Regions from separate parts of the Rahnella sp. NRRL B-41462 genome, predicted to be linked through region 1. Evidence: predicted binding sites of a transcription regulator. Region 1 holds the regulator's gene; each other region holds the start of a gene.
What was found. Region 1 encodes LexA, which represses DNA repair genes until DNA is damaged. Its sites were predicted from a motif close to TNCTGTATGTACATACAGNA; they were not measured.
Positions count from the first base shown of each region.

Region 2: a site for LexA is predicted at 2,421-2,440, ahead of sulA (SOS-induced cell division inhibitor SulA). Genes of this name have one in related genera too.
Region 3: a site for LexA is predicted at 1,155-1,174, ahead of UC14_RS15255 (YebG family protein). Genes of this name have one in related genera too.
Region 4: a site for LexA is predicted at 2,542-2,561, ahead of umuD (translesion error-prone DNA polymerase V autoproteolytic subunit). Genes of this name have one in related genera too.

Region 1 is NZ_JYDF01000039.1:58,579-62,554, reverse strand. It holds partial or broken gene plsB (glycerol-3-phosphate 1-O-acyltransferase PlsB) at 1-558, opposite strand, end outside; gene UC14_RS10910 (diacylglycerol kinase) at 676-1,044, shown strand; gene lexA (transcriptional repressor LexA) at 1,164-1,772, shown strand; gene dinF (MATE family efflux transporter DinF) at 2,071-3,435, shown strand; gene UC14_RS10895 (CsbD family protein) at 3,625-3,834, shown strand.
Region 2 is NZ_JYDF01000036.1:62,898-66,873, reverse strand. It holds gene yccS (YccS family putative transporter) at 1-1,590, shown strand, start outside; gene UC14_RS10100 (TfoX/Sxy family DNA transformation protein) at 1,612-2,244, opposite strand; gene sulA (SOS-induced cell division inhibitor SulA) at 2,461-2,967, shown strand; gene ompA (porin OmpA) at 3,325-3,976, shown strand, end outside.
Region 3 is NZ_JYDF01000058.1:66,680-70,655, reverse strand. It holds gene UC14_RS15260 (helix-turn-helix domain-containing protein) at 61-693, shown strand; gene UC14_RS15255 (YebG family protein) at 746-1,141, opposite strand; gene UC14_RS15250 (GNAT family N-acetyltransferase) at 1,335-1,799, shown strand; gene UC14_RS15245 (LysR family transcriptional regulator) at 1,915-2,790, opposite strand; gene UC14_RS15240 (nitrilase family protein) at 2,905-3,894, shown strand; gene UC14_RS15235 (SgcJ/EcaC family oxidoreductase) at 3,938-3,976, opposite strand, start outside.
Region 4 is NZ_JYDF01000014.1:97,889-101,864, reverse strand. It holds gene UC14_RS05090 (glycoside hydrolase family 1 protein) at 1-672, shown strand, start outside; gene umuC (translesion error-prone DNA polymerase V subunit UmuC) at 841-2,103, opposite strand; gene umuD (translesion error-prone DNA polymerase V autoproteolytic subunit) at 2,106-2,525, opposite strand; gene UC14_RS05075 (S9 family peptidase) at 2,772-3,785, opposite strand.

The DNA of each region.
Region 1 (3,976 bases):
AATCGTCTTATCTGTGCCGTGTTCCGTCGCCATATAACGCAGGGAAACGGTATTGGAGAAACGGACGAAACTGTCCCGCCCCAGCCACAGCACAGCGAAAAATTTCTGGATACCGTTCAGCACGCGCAGATGCGGCGTGTCGTCCTGACCTTCACGGCCCGGTGCACGACCAAACATTACCGACACCGGCAACATCTGAATGTCTAAATCCGGATTATTGCGGTGCAAATCAAGGTAGTCGTGGAACAGCTTTACGGACTCCTGCTTCGGCGTGTAATAAGAGAATACGCGCGGGCCTTCGGCTATAAAGACATGGCTTGGTAGCAGGGTTCCGTCAATTTCCAGCGGAATAAGAGGATCAGGCAGATTCTGCGCCAGACATTGCGCACGCAACGTCAGCAAATCGGCTTTGGAATTATAAGGTAATACGTACAAAATCGGCCGCGTCGGGTCTAAATGCAACTCGGTAACCGGATCTGAAGGTATGACCTTGCTCTTTACCAGCAATGAGAGTGGTAAATTCAATAATGTGTAATAAAGTCTACGCCAACCTGACATAAAAACGTGAAGCCTCTTGTTAGCAATTTCGCCGCAAGGATACCAGAAAGATCCGTGGAGATCTGTGGTCATATAAAAGCTAAAATGCTGCAAACACTCTAAGGATCAGTACCCGAAATGGCGAACCAAGTCACCGGATTTACCCGAATTTATAAAGCGGCCGGCTATTCCTGGAAAGGATTCAAAGCGGCATGGCAAAACGAAGCGGCATTTCGCCAGGAGGCCAGCGTCGCTATCCCGTTAATTTTGCTATCTTTCTGGCTTGATGTCAGCACCATTGAACGTATCCTGCTGGTGGGATCCGTCGTGCTGGTCTGTGTCACGGAGTTGCTCAACAGCGCGGTGGAATGTGCAATAGACCGCATCGGGCCTGAGTTTCATGTGCTTTCCGGTCGCGCAAAAGATATCGGCTCTGCTGCCGTACTTCTGACCATCATATTGGCGATTTTTGTCTGGGTCAGCATCTTTTGGTCGCGATGGTTCTGATTTGGAATCTGCATTCCAGGAATCAACGTTATGCCCTGTTTTTATTCAATCTTAGGTTTTCATTGACCGTTTAGCTGTATATACTCACAGCAAGACTGTATAAACAACCAGGGGGCGGAATGAAAGCTTTAACGACCAGACAACAAGAGGTCTACGACCTTATTCGCGATCATATCTCCACCACCGGTATGCCACCAACCCGCGCAGAGATTGCATCACGTCTGGGGTTCCGTTCTCCCAATGCGGCGGAAGAGCATCTTAAAGCGCTGGCGCGTAAAGGTGTTATTGAGATTGTTTCCGGTGCATCACGCGGCATTCGTCTGCTGATGGAAGAAGAAGAAGGTTTACCGCTGATTGGCCGCGTTGCCGCCGGTGAACCGCTGCTGGCGCAGCAACATATCGAAGGGCACTATCAGATCGATCCGGCAATGTTTAAGCCGAGCGCCGATTTCCTGCTGCGTGTCAGCGGTATGTCGATGCGTGATATTGGTATCCTTGACGGCGATCTGCTGGCCGTGCATAAAACGCAAGACGTGCGTAATGGTCAGGTTGTGGTGGCCCGTATCGATGATGAGGTCACCGTGAAACGCCTGAAAAAACAAGGCAGTGTGGTGCAGTTATTGCCAGAGAACAGCGAGTTTCAGCCGATCGTGGTGGATTTGCGCGAGCAGAATTTCAGCATTGAAGGCTTAGCCGTAGGTGTTATCCGCAACGGCGACTGGATCTGACCTTCGTACTTCGAGCTATCTTTGCGTTGGCTGCCTTCGCGAACCCCGGTCACATATTTGTGTATGCTCCCGGCGTTCGCTTAGTTGCCGCCTTGATATAACGCGAATTACTCGGTCAGATATGACTAAGTCAGAAATTGCTGTGTCAGATAGACAAGACTAAAACTAATTGAATATGGATGGCGGCGGCCTCTGGCATCCATGTGAATTCAAAGAGAAATGCGTTTCTCTCATCATCGCCCCTTTCGGGGCGATGTCATTTACAGGCATAACCTGAACCTCCGGCATGAGATTCTCTATGCAACATCATTCCCTGCGACACACACTCAAAAACACCTTTTTAAGCCCTGCCGATAAAGCGCTCTGGATGCTGGCATTGCCGATGATTTTTTCCAATATCACGGTGCCGCTCCTCGGCCTGGTGGATACCGCAGTGATCGGTCATCTCGACAGCCCGGATTATCTCGGCGGCGTGGCTGTGGGTTCGATGATCACCACTTTCCTTTTTATGCTCTTACTGTTTCTGCGGATGAGTACCACCGGCATGACTGCTCAGGCGCTGGGCGCGAAAGATAACCAGCTTCTGGCGCGTGCTTTTGTACAACCCTTCCTTCTGGCTGTACTGGCGGGCGTCATTATTGTGGTATTCCGTCATCCGCTGATGGAGCTGGCGTTTCACATTGTCGGCGGCAGCCAGCCCGTGCTTGAACAGGCGAGGCTGTTTATCGAAATCCGCTGGTTCAGCGCCCCGGCTTCACTGGCGAATCTGGTGATCCTCGGGTGGTTGCTCGGCATTCAGTACGTTCGCGGGCCGGTGATTTTGCTGATTGCCGGGAATTTGCTGAATATCATTCTGGATCTGTGGCTGGTGATCGGGCTGGGCTGGAACGTGCGTGGCGCAGCCATGGCGACGGCAAGCTCCGAGTATTTCACGCTACTCATCGGGCTGTATTTCGTCTGGCGGGTGATGAAACGACGCGGTATCACCGGCGCAGAAATCACCTCCGCGTGGCGTGGTAATTTGCGCCGTCTTCTCGGGCTTAACCGCGACATCATGCTGCGCTCATTACTGTTGCAGCTTTGCTTTGCATCGCTGACCGTTCTGGGCGCGCGGCTGGGCAGCCACATTGTGGCGGTCAACGCCGTGTTGATGAACCTGCTGACATTTACCGCGTTTGCACTTGACGGTTTTGCTTATGCTATCGAAGCGCATTCCGGTGAGGCATTCGGTGCCCGCAACCGCGAAAAACTGCTGAATGTCTGGCATGCCGCGTGTCGTCAGGCCGGGCTGGTTGCGCTGTTTTTTGCTCTGGTTTACGCGCTGGCGGGTGGGGCGATCATTGATGCGCTGACATCATTACCGGAATTGCGTGAGCTGGCGGACCGATATCTTGGCTGGCAAATTATACTGCCGCTGGTGGCTGTCTGGTGCTATTTGCTTGATGGCATGTTTATCGGCGCAACGCGTGGGCGGGATATGCGAAACAGCATGCTGGTGGCGGCGCTGGGGTTCGGGCTGACATTGTTCACTTTACCGCTGCTGGGCAATCATGCGTTGTGGCTGGCGCTGACGGTATTCCTCGGGTTACGCGGGATTTCACTGGGCTGGATATGGCGTCGTTACTGGCGGCATGACACATGGTTTTCGTCTCCGTCGCACTGATTTTTCAGCTATTTTCAAAGAAATAAGCGCAGCTTTGTCGTTATTTCATGCTTTAGATTAATCCTAATAGTGGTTTTTATCCCTGTTTAAGGAGGATTAATCGAGATTCTCTACTAACCTTTAAAGTGTTAAGGACGAGCTGCAAGACGAAATGCAGTTCATAAAACCCAAGGTAACAGGAGATATTTTATGAATAAGGACCAAGCCGACGGTAACTGGAAGCAGTTCAAAGGGAAAGTGAAAGAACAATGGGGCAAACTGACTGATGACGACCTGACAGTGGTTGAAGGTAAACGTGATCAGTTAGTCGGTAAAATTCAGGAGCGTTACGGCTATCAAAAAGATCAGGCCGAGAAAGAGCTCAATGAATGGGAAACCAAAAACAAATATCACTGGTAAGACGCGACTCCCCCTCGCGTGCCAGTGACGTATCCTGAGATTTAGCTGCTCCTACCCGGAACGCTTCAGGATACGGGTACACGGATGTACCCAACCTCTTCTCTGTACAAAACATCCCCCTCTTACGAGTCACCTTCAAGAC
Region 2 (3,976 bases), on a different contig from region 1:
GCTAAAGCAACGTTGTTTGATCCCGATCAGGAAGATAACAACCAGCAACTGGTCGAGCTGGCCATGGCCAACGGTCAACTGGTCTCCACACTGAACCAAACAAAAAATACGCTACAGACCCGGCTGAAAGGAGATCGTGGCCAGAAAGGGACCCGCCGGACATTACATTATTATTTTGTGGTGCAGGATATTCATGAGCGCGCCAGCTCGTCCCACGTGCAGTACCTCAAACTCAGTGAACAATTTCATCACAGTGATATTCTGTTCCGCTTTCAGCGCCTGATGAGCATGCAGGCGCGGGCCTGTTTACAGCTGTCACAATGCATTCTTTATCGCCAGCAATATACCCACAACAGCCAGTTCGAACGGGCGTTTTCCCGGCTGGAAGAAGCCCTCAAACGTCTGGAATCTCATCACGAACACCGTGAGACATTACAGGCGTTACGCCATCTTTTACGCAATCTGCATGCGATTGACGCGCAACTGGCAAATATCGAGTCGGAGCAATCTCTGCCGGAAAACCAGACCGGCAAAAGCCCGTTTGCGGAAGACCGTCTGACTGGCCTTGATGATATCTGGCTGCGCATTTCCCGCCATTTTACGCCGCAATCGGTGTTGTTCCGTCATGCAATTCGTATGTCTGTCGTGCTCTTTGTAGGCTACGTTTTCATTCAGGTCAGCGGCTTAAATCACGGCTACTGGATCTTGCTCACCAGTCTTTTTGTCTGTCAACCAAACTACAGTGCGACCCGCCGGAGGTTAGCTCTGAGGATAATCGGAACACTCGCCGCTATTGCTCTCGGGATCCCTATCTTGTATTTCGTTCCGTCCGTTGACGGGCAAATGATTCTGATCGTCATCAGCGGGTTATTGTTCTTTGCGTTCCGCACAGTGCAATACGCGCAGGCCACAATGTTCATCACCCTTCTGGTGTTGTTATGCTTCAATTTGTTAGGCGAAGGATTTGAAGTCGCTATCCCGAGAGTAATCGATACGCTGATTGGTTGTGGTATCGCCTGGGCGGCAGTGACCTTTATATGGCCCGACTGGAAATTCAGGCAACTTGATAAGGTGGTCAGAAAAACGTTCGATGCTAATTGCCGTTATCTTGATGCTATTCTGGTGCAGTACCATCAGGGGAAAGACAACAGTCTCGAGTACCGTCTGGCCCGCCGTGATGCGCATAATTGCGATGCCGAACTGGCGTCCGTGGTGTCGAACATGAGCTCTGAGAGAAATAACGAACCGGCGACACTCGAAGCGGCGTTTCGCCTGTTATGCCTCAATCATACTATGCTGAGCTACATTTCAGCGCTGGGTGCCCATCGCGAAAAACTCAATGATGCCGAAACCCTGAGGTTGCTGGATGATGCAGCATGCTGCGTTGACGGCGCTTTGCATCATCTGCCTTCTGAAGCAGAACGCATCCAACACGCGCTTGGTGAACTCACTGCACGTATTCAGATGCGTACAACGGATATCGACAGTAAAGAGCAGCTCGTGCTTCAGCAAATTGGATTACTGGTGGCTCATTTGCCTGAGCTCACCAGTCTTAATACTAAGATCCTGCCGGCACAAAATCGGCTCTAATTGCAGATAACTTACGCAAATTTAGTGCACAACCGTTGATAGCTGCTCTTGGTGATGGTTAAACCAGTGAGTTAATGACTCTCTGGATTCCATCGGCAAAGCGGCTTCATGGAAGCCCAAAATTGCCCCTTCGAGTGCCATCAATAAATTAATCCCTAAATTCTTTTTTTTAATGGCACACAGTTTGAGGTAGGTATGGCAGGCCCCCTGTAACCGCAAGTCCCCCGAGTTCTCAATGCCGACTTGCCAGAGCATCCTTTCGAGCGCCAGCGAGAGATTGGGTAAATCTTTCAATCGGACCGCTTCGTTGTTTTTTTTCAGCTCTATATCCCGCAACATCCCTTGCAACGATAATCTGCCCAGCTCGCACAGTGCCTGGTGATCACTCCATTGCCGGGCACTCACTTTGAAATAACGCAACTGCACATCCATGCCTCGCTTGCGATAGGTCAGCCTCTCCATCTTTTTGCGGCGAAAATGAGTTTCGGTTTCTCCGGTCGCTCGCAGATAGAGTTCACCATCAGAAACCAGGGCGAACATGACGCGGTCAGCGGACAAGCTCATCCCCCCAAATTGGGTGCGGGAACGAATATTGCCCAACGGGGCAAAAATCTCCAGACACTCAAGCACTCGTTTTTTTGATTTGTTTATCATTGCGTTATCCTTTTCACGTTAATCCCTTGCTTCCATTTTGAGTTACCAAAACAGCTAAAAGCAAAATACGCAATCTTATGAACTCCAACAAACATAAAATGCCGTTACAGCCTGTTGCCTTCAAAATTTGCGAGATATCTTGGAAAAATTGGGTTGATCTTTGCTCACCGCCAGAGTACTGTACATACATACAGTAACTCACTGGAGTACATCATTATGCGAACTCAACACCATACAAATCATCATTTTAGTCAGCTTGCTTTGCCCGTCACTCCGTCACAGGTAAATACGTCTGCATCCTTGAATAATGGTCTGATCACTGAGTTCGTCTATAGTGCGAGCCAACCTGCTTTTGCGCAGTTATTACTGCCCTTACTGCAACACCTGGGTATGCAGTCTCGCTGGTTGTTGTGGCTCACACCTCAACAAAAACTGAGCCGTCATTGGTTATCTCAGTCAGGTCTGCCGGTGGATAAGATGGTGCAAGTTAATCAAATTACGGCGATGTCGACGGTAGATGCGATGGAGAAAGCCTTGCAGACGGGTAACTACAGTGTCGTGTTGGGATGGCTTCCGGATTTGAGTGATACTGAGAGGGAAAGATTGCAAATTGCAGCACGCCAGGGTGGTGCTTACGGCTTCATAATGAGACCGACAAATGAACAGAATTCAGCTTGTGGACATCATTCCACAGTAAAAATTCACTCTTCCGTATACCATTAGTTCAAAATAGGAATCTTCCTATGAAAATAATGCGGAACTTAGTGATTTGTGCTGAATAATGCCTGCAAGCCAGTAAAAACGGGCTTCCGGAATGCAGATTAGTGCCAGATTTTGTCAGCAAATTGCCAAAGCCGTTAAGAAATGTGTCCGTTTTTCCCTTTTTTTCCACGGTGTTAACACATCAAGCTTGTAAGTTTCGCGCCACGTTGTAGACTTTACAACGCCAAGGTTGCTCGATAATGCCAACGTAAAGTGGCAAGTTCTGAAATGAAGCAATAATCTTGGCGTAAGGATTTTAACCAAGGGCTTAAAAAGCTTAAAGCTCAATTGCCTATTTGGATGATAACGAGGCGCAAAATGAAAAAGACAGCTATCGCATTAGCAGTGGCACTGGCAGGTTTCGCTACCGTAGCGCAAGCCGCCCCTAAAGATAACACCTGGTATACCGGTGGTAAATTGGGCTGGTCCCAATACCATGACACTGGTTTCGCAAACGCTTACAACGGTATCGGCAACGGCCCTACCCACGAAAGCCAACTGGGTGCAGGTGCGTTCTTGGGTTACCAAGCGAACCAATACCTGGGCTTTGAAATGGGATATGACTGGCTTGGCCGTATGCCTTACAAAGGCAGCGTAAATAACGGCGCGTTCAAAGCACAAGGCGTTCAGCTGGCTGCTAAACTGAGCTACCCGCTGACTGACGATCTGGACCTGTACACCCGTCTGGGTGGTATGGTTTGGCGTGCAGATGCTAAAGGTAACTTCAACAACGGTGCTAATGGTCGCGTAAGTGATCATGACACTGGTGTTTCTCCACTGGCAGCAGTTGGTGTTGAATACGCAGTAACCAAAAACTGGGCTACCCGTCTGGATTACCAGTGGGTTAACAACATTGGTGACGCGGCTACCGTTGGTGCACGTCCTGATAACGCAATGCTGTCTGTAGGTGTTTCTTACCGTTTCGGTCAAGATGAAGCAGCTGCTCCAGTTGTTGCTCCAGCACCAGCTC
Region 3 (3,976 bases), on a different contig from region 1:
GGGAACTCTGCTAAATTTAAGGTAATTCCCTGCTGTTGCTGCCTGACGAGGTTAATAACGATGGTTACCGAGAGTGATAAAGGCAAAGACCTCAGTCAGGCTACCGCTGAGCTATTTGCCGAGCTTATTCCCTATCTCCAGTTCCGTACTGTCCCCGCGGGCTCGCGCTTCCATCTGTATGAGAAGGGGGAATTTTATTGTTATTTCATTCGCAAAGGCTGGTTTAAAACCTTTCATAACGACGAACCTGTGCTGATAGGTACGTTGTCAGTGCCGGGCATCATTGGTATTGGCGGTGCGGTGCCCTCAGAGGCCAGAATGTTTATTCAGGCGCAGGATGAATCTGAGATTGCCGTCTCCACCGTGGCGGAGATGCATGCCCTGATTGATCGTCTGGAGTTGTGGGAGCCAATGGCAAAGCACTTTTTCAGGATGACCAACAATCTCTATGTCAAAAGCACAATGCTGACGGCACCGACATCCTATGAAATTCTGCGCCACCAGCTCATGGAACTCATGAAAGAACCGCCGGAAATACGCGAAAATATTCCTGCTGCCCATTACATTCAGCTTAAGACGCACCTTTCACGCAGCACGATCATGAAAGTGCTTTCACAATTGAAACAGGGGGGATATGTGAGGCTGCACAACGGTATTCTGAAAGAAGTGATCCGTTTGCCACTGAAATACTGAGCGTGGTATCAGGGGGGAAGAAAGCGTGCCGTTACGCACGCTGTTCTCTCTGTTACGCGGCTTTTACCGCACGGACTTTTTTGGCCGTGGCAGGTTTTTCGGCAACATTTTCTTCGGCAGCATTTTCTTCAACAGCCACGTTTTCTGCGACCACTTCTTCTGCTTCTGCTTCTGCTGGCGTTTCAGCGGCGGGCTGGTGTGCGATTTCTGCTTCCGGCAATTTGCTGGTGCGCAGAATATGCTGGACGGTGTCTTTCTGCTCGGCGAGGTGAAGTGCAATGTTTTCCGCCAGTGCTTCATCCATCCCGATATTGCTCTGTAACAGCCATTCAGTAAAAGCATCCGCCATGTCCAGCATCTTGTCGTAAGCGTCTGCTTCTTTCTTATTGGCAAAAGTCATTTTCTCTTCACCTTTTCTGACCACAACAAATTTTGTTTCAACAGCCATGATTCGCTCCTTATACTGTAATTATATACAGCATACCAATAATCAGTGCAGGATACATCATCCGGCCTGATTTTTATAGTGCGGCGCGTCAAAGGCCGGGCACATACCCTGGCAACTATAACGCGGGTGAATTTCTCAGCGTTAGCCGGTAAGGTAGAAAACGACCTGTTTTCAACGAACTTGTGAGGTTCCCGTGACAAACCTGAAAGCTGTATGCAACTGGACCAAAGACACTTATCTGATCACTACCGATTTTCAAAAACTGGATATTCCGGCAATTCACGCCTACCTGACCCGGTCAAGTTGGGCGCCGGGCATTGACGAACAGACGGTGCGCGCTGGCGCAGAAAACAGCCTGAACTTCGGGTTGTTCGACGACGGAAAACAGATCGGTTACGCCCGCTTTATCACGGACTACGCCACCTTTGCTTACCTGTGTGATGTCTATGTGCTGGAAGATTATCAGGGGAAAAATCTGGGCGCATGGCTGATCGAATGTGTGCAGTCGCATCCGGTCACAGCAAAACTTCGCCGGATGGCACTCTTTACTTCTACCGCGCCGTGGTTGTATCAAAAGTTTGGTTACACACCGGTTAACGAACCTGACTACACCTGGGTCATCACCCGGCCAGGAATTTACCTGAACAAAGACGGGTAGTTCAGGCTTTCCTGAACGCACGGCTGGAAACAGAAACTGAATTCTGGTCAGGGTCTTTCGCATTGGTGAACTCATCGCCGTCGGCCTGATGGCGCGGGCCACATTCCGGACCGTTCTATATACAGGCAGCGGCTTTGAGATTTTCAGTCACCATCCGCACAAAGTTATCGCGAATGACATCTTCATTCCGGGCGTCCCATGCAATCCCCACCTGCCAGCGCGTCGCAGGGCCGGTGAGCGGAAGTATTTTCAGCTCCGGCGGCGCAATATGCACGACGCTTTCGGGTAGCAACGCCACGCCGATCCCGGCTGCTACCAGTGCGACAATAGTCTGGATATCCTCCGCCAGTTGAACCGATGAAACATGAAACAGATTCTCCTGTAAAAAACGGTCTGTCTGCGCATTCAGCCCCCCCGCCCGCTCAGTATACAAACGCAGTAACGGACGGTTCCTGAGCCTTTCACTCATAACCTCGCCGTTATCTTCAGACACCACCAGTACCAGTTTATCCTCAAACAGCGCGTGGTAACTGAGCGGTGCAGGCGGCGGGACACGCACAAAACCAATGTGCAGTTCCCCGCGTTGCAGCATGTCGTATTGCTGCGCGGAAGGCAGATCTTCCAGCGTGATATCCACGCCGGGATATGCTGCGCGGAATTTCGCAATACATTGTGGCGCCAGGATGAAACTCGACAGGCCGAATCCTGCCGCCAGCAGCCCTTCTCCCCCCTTTTCAACCTGGCTGGCATGTTGCATAAACGCGGCCATTTGTCGCAATACTTTCTCCGCTTCCGGCAAAAGCCGCTGGCCTGCGGCTGTCAGCGCACTGCCGTGTCGTCCGCGGGCAAAAAGCGCCACGTTCAGCGTCGATTCCAGCAGATTGATCTGTTTGGTGAGTGCCGGTTGTGAAACGGAAAGCGCCTGCGCTGCCTGCGCATAATTCCCTTTTTCAGCCAGTGTGACAAAAGCCCTGAGCAAACGTGTGTTCACTTTATATATTCCATTGGGTTATCAGATTTGGAAATCATTTCATTATAAAGTTATCAGTCGCATTGCTCTAATACCAGCGTCAACCGAAATCCCTGAAGACGTATGGAGAAGATCATGTCGGACCCCAAAACACTCAAAGCAGCGGTCATTCAATTTCAGCATCAGGCGGGTAACAAAAAATATAACCTGTTAATTATGGAGCGTTTTATCGAAAAAGCGGCTATTGAAGGCGTCAATATTTTGGCCTTTCCGGAAATGTGTATCACCGGTTACTGGCACGTGCCCAAACTCGATGCTGCTGGCGTTCAGGCACTGGCGGAGCCAGCCGACACCGGCCCCTCTGTTGCGCTGATCCGCTCGCTGGCCGTGAAACATCAGATGCTGATTGGCGCCGGATTTATCGAACGTGCCGCTGACGGGCGTCTGTATAATGCCTACGCCGCCTGCATGCCTGACGGTTCGTTACACATCCACCGCAAAATGCACGCCTTTGAGCATGAGGCTTTCAGTTGCGGCGACAGTTATACCGTGTTCGGGACCCCCTGGGGCGTGAAGGTCGGGATCCTCATCTGCTGGGACAACAATCTGGTGGAAAATGCCCGTGCCACCGCCCTGCTGGGTGCAGATATTTTACTGGCACCGCATCAGACCGGCGGCACACATTCACGCAGCCCGCACGGCATGAAACCGATACCGCTGGCATTGTGGCAGCAGCGTGCTGAACGCAAAGAAGAGATTACCGCAGCGTTTAAAGGTCCCAGCGGCCGGGAATGGCTGATGCGCTGGTTGCCCTCACGCGCTCACGATAACGGCATGTTTATTTTGTTCAGTAACGGCGTCGGTGCCGATGATGATGAAGTACGCACCGGTAACGCGATGATCCTCGACCCTTATGGCCGGATCGTCGATGAAATCTGGGTTGCTGCGGATGCGATGGTCAGCGCGGATCTGGATTTATCGCTGATCCCGATGAGTACCGGCAGGCGCTGGATGGCAGGCCGCAGACCCGATTTGTATCATATTCTGACTGAATATCAGGGCTATGAGCGGGATGCAATGACGGCACGTTTTTCTGAGGAATTACCGGGGATCCCAAAACGCTAAATCACCGTGGATGGATGAAGGGAAAAAGGCTCCTTGCGGAGCCTTATTCCTGATCCAACAGCGATGTGCCATATGAATTATC
Region 4 (3,976 bases), on a different contig from region 1:
GAAACCCTGAAAGAGACGCAGGCGTTTAATTTCTACTGCGCCGACGTGCAGGCCGGTGGTAAATATCCGTATTACGCCAAAAGTTTGTGGAAGTCTCAGGGTGTTGAACTGGATATTCAGCCGGGTGATTTAGCGCTGATTAAAGAACATACGGTGGATTACATTGGTTTCAGCTACTACATGTCTTCAACCATCAACAAAACCAATCCTGACGCGGTTTCGGCGCAGGGCAACTTGCTTGGCGGCGCGCGCAATCCGTTCCTCGAAGCCAGTGAATGGGGCTGGGAAATCGATCCGGTCGGCCTGCGTATTGCCCTCAATCAACTGTACGATCGCTATGAAAAGCCGTTGTTTATTGTCGAGAACGGGCTGGGCGCCGTCGATAAGCCGGATGAAAACCACTTTATTGCCGATGATTACCGTATCAACTATCTGCGCCAGCATATTCAGGCGATGGCTGAAGCCATTGACGACGGCGTGGAACTGATGGGTTATACCCCGTGGGGATGTATTGATCTGGTGAGTATGTCTACCGGTGAGATGAGTAAACGCTACGGTCTGATTTATGTCGACCTCGACGATAAGATTTCCGGCACCGGTAACCGTTACAGGAAGAAATCGTTCCACTGGTATCAGAAAGTGATCGAGACGAACGGCACAGATATCAGCTGATATTCCCCCGCCAGGTTTGAAAACAGTCCGGGTGATAGCCGGACTGTTTTCACCGACCTTAAGTCAGCAAGTCATCGAAGACGCTGGCGCTGATTTTCGTGAGCGTGGCGAACGTGAGTGGCATTCATCAGAGGCTGTTTCCTTTCCTCGTGGCTTGCATGAATAATTTCACCTCGCCACTGGTAAGTCTGAATATCGGGTTGTGTAAGCGGGAGAAAGCATCTCCCGTTTCATCGCCCAGTTTTTTTCAATACCCTGTCCTGCAAACCAGATCTTTCCTTTCCCGGAGTTATTTAATTTATCGATAGCCTCCATTAACGCTGCACTGTTTTTTCGTGGAGCGTTATCGTCAAATAAATTTAGCTGCGCTACTCCATTACTGAAAAAATCAGCCAACATAACGCCAGCCTTCATATATTGATGGCCATCAACCCATATTCTCTTCAGGGAGTTTGTGGCCGAATTTATAATGTCACGAGTATCATTAGAAGGGGTCAGTAGCTTCATGGATGCTTGATTTCCATAGTATGTTTCATTATGTGCGTGTGGGCTGGTATGAAGGAAAACACTAACGAAACGGCAGAACTGGCGCTCACTACGTAGTTTTTCTGATGCTCGCTCAGCATAGTCACAAATGGCTTGATGCATATCCGAATACTGAGTTATGCGGTTGCCAAAAGATCTACTGCAGATGATCTGTTGTTTTTCTGGTGCAAACTCTTCCGGTTCAAGACATTGTTCACCTCGAAGTTCACGAACAGTCCTTTCGAGAACAACATTGAAGTGTTTTCTTATTACCCATAATGAGCTTTCAGCCAGGTCAAGTGCTGTATTAATACCCATTGAATTAAGTTTCTTACTAATTCTCCGGCCAATACCCCAGACATCCTCAACAGAGATAATTGCCAGTAGCCTGCGCTGACGTTCAATATTCGATAAGTCGACAATGCCACCAGTGCCACGCCATTTCTTGGCTGCATGGTTAGCTAACTTTGCTAATGTCTTTGTTTGTGCAATACCAACCCCCACAGTTAATCCTGTATTTTTAAATACTCTATTTTTCATTTCATGACCGAAGCAATTTAGGGGCATGCAATTTATTACCCCAGATAAATTAACGAAGGCTTCGTCTATTGAGTAAACTTCGATCGAAGGAGACATTTCAGTTAGCGTCTGCATAACTCGCTCACTTAGATCGGCATAAAGTGCATAATTAGAACTGAATACATAAACCCTGGAGCTATATGTATTGTTTTTTATTTTAAAAAATGGCTCACCCATTTTAATACCAAGGGATTTTGCCTCGGCTGAGCGAGAAATAATACAGCCATCATTATTGGAAACGACGACAACAGGCTTCCCCTGCAAGTCTGGCCGAAAAACAGTTTCGCAAGAAGTATAAAAACTATTTACGTCGATGAGAGCGAACATAATTATTTATGCGCCTTAATACTAAAAATGACCACTCCGAATATTTCTAATTCTTCTGCATTTTGAAATGAAATCGAAGAATAATCATCGTTGTGAGGTACTAGCTGTAGATAAGGATGAGTACGAAGTTCTTTCACGGTGAATTCACCTGAAACAGCAGCAATAACAATATCGCCATGTACGGCTGAAAGCGAGCGATCAACCACTAAAAGATCCCCATCACTGATGCCGGCGCCATGCATAGACTCCCCGCTAACTTTTATGAAGTAAGTGGCACTCGGATGTCTTATCAGCAATTTGTTGAGATCCAGTCTGTCCTCGACATAGTCCTGCGCTGGGCTCGGAAAGCCACAGGGCACTTTCTCAGAGAAGAGAGGAAGCATGACTGGTTGAGAAGCCTCAGTTGGTCGAATGAGCTGCATGATGTTGATCCCGATATACTGTGTTTATATACAGTATTGCTGAATGCAGCTAAGGATCAAGAAACTTGTGAAGCGATTCCTGAAAGTGCTTGAAGTGTCTGTTAATTTAGTTTGTGTGGTATCCAATATAGTTTTGTTGCCTGACTTAAACTCAGTTCAGCGAAACCGTAGCACTCTGACGGTAAGTCACCTCGGTCCCTGCTCTTCGATGAAGAACTGGCTTTCGGCACGTAATAAGAATGCAGTTCAGTCCACACAGTTCTGATTCAGGATCCATGATGAGACAGTCCTGAGCGCCCCGGGCGAATATGAGTATCTCCCTGACAGCAGAAAAAGTCCCTGTTTCCACAAAGGCCACTGAGAAGCAAGCTGATAATCAAACCATTCGCTTCGTAAAAGTCCGTGAGTTGCCCCCGGCAACTGCCTGATACAGCGGGGAGTGCCCGCTGGTAGTGCTTTGGCCCAGACCGCGGCTGTTTCATCAGCGTCTACATTCCGGTCATCCTGGCCCATCAGAATTAATACCGGAGTATGTGTACCGGAAATATCTTTCGTCGCATCAGCCAGGGAATTCCTGCGTTCGAAGTCCTGGCGCGTACATTGGGAGTGGCAGGGGAGAACAGCTGCTTCTTCTGTAAACTGGCGGTCAAAAGCCACGGCTTCATGTTTTTTAGCATCCTGAATATCATTCAGGGAGCGACCTTCGACTTTAAGCCTTTGTCCTGTATAGTATATGCCCTGATTACGCCAGTTTATCGCCGCACCTATCAGCACAACAAACTCAGTTGTTGTCAGTTGGCTCGCCTGCGGTACAACCCAACCTGCCTGCGAGAACCCAAGATAACCTCCGCGACTTTTTTTCAGTTCCGGCTGTTCTCTCAGTTTTTTTAACGCCAAAACCGCCTCCTCTGCGCGATCTGACATTGTCTGTGCCAGCCAGTTACCTGTACTTTTATCCACACCAGGTTTATCCCATGAAAAAACGGCAATTCCCTGTGAAACAAGGAATTTAACCAATGGAATATATCCACCTTCTGACCAGCGGTCCTGAGGTCCGTCTCCATGAACTAAAAGCACAAACGGAGGAGAAACCTTACCTGGAGGCATAATCAACGTCCCCATCAGAACATCGTTATTATGCTTAAAAGATATAGAACGTTGTTGCCCGTACCCTGAAAGATCGAAATCATATAATCGGCTAAGCAAAAAAATAATGAGAACGACAATCATAATTGAAAATGACACAATATATTTAATCATGTATAGCTCTTTATAATTTATAAAATTAAATATCAGCCGACTTTTTTAATACTTTATAGAACAGGATGTCAATGACTTAAAATTCGAAGCTCCTGACAGTAATAATCTCAGTGCTGCTGTGGGCGTTAACTTCCACTTCAGGGATGAACAAATGGAAATTAAGTGAGATTTACCAACAGTAACTGGCGGAG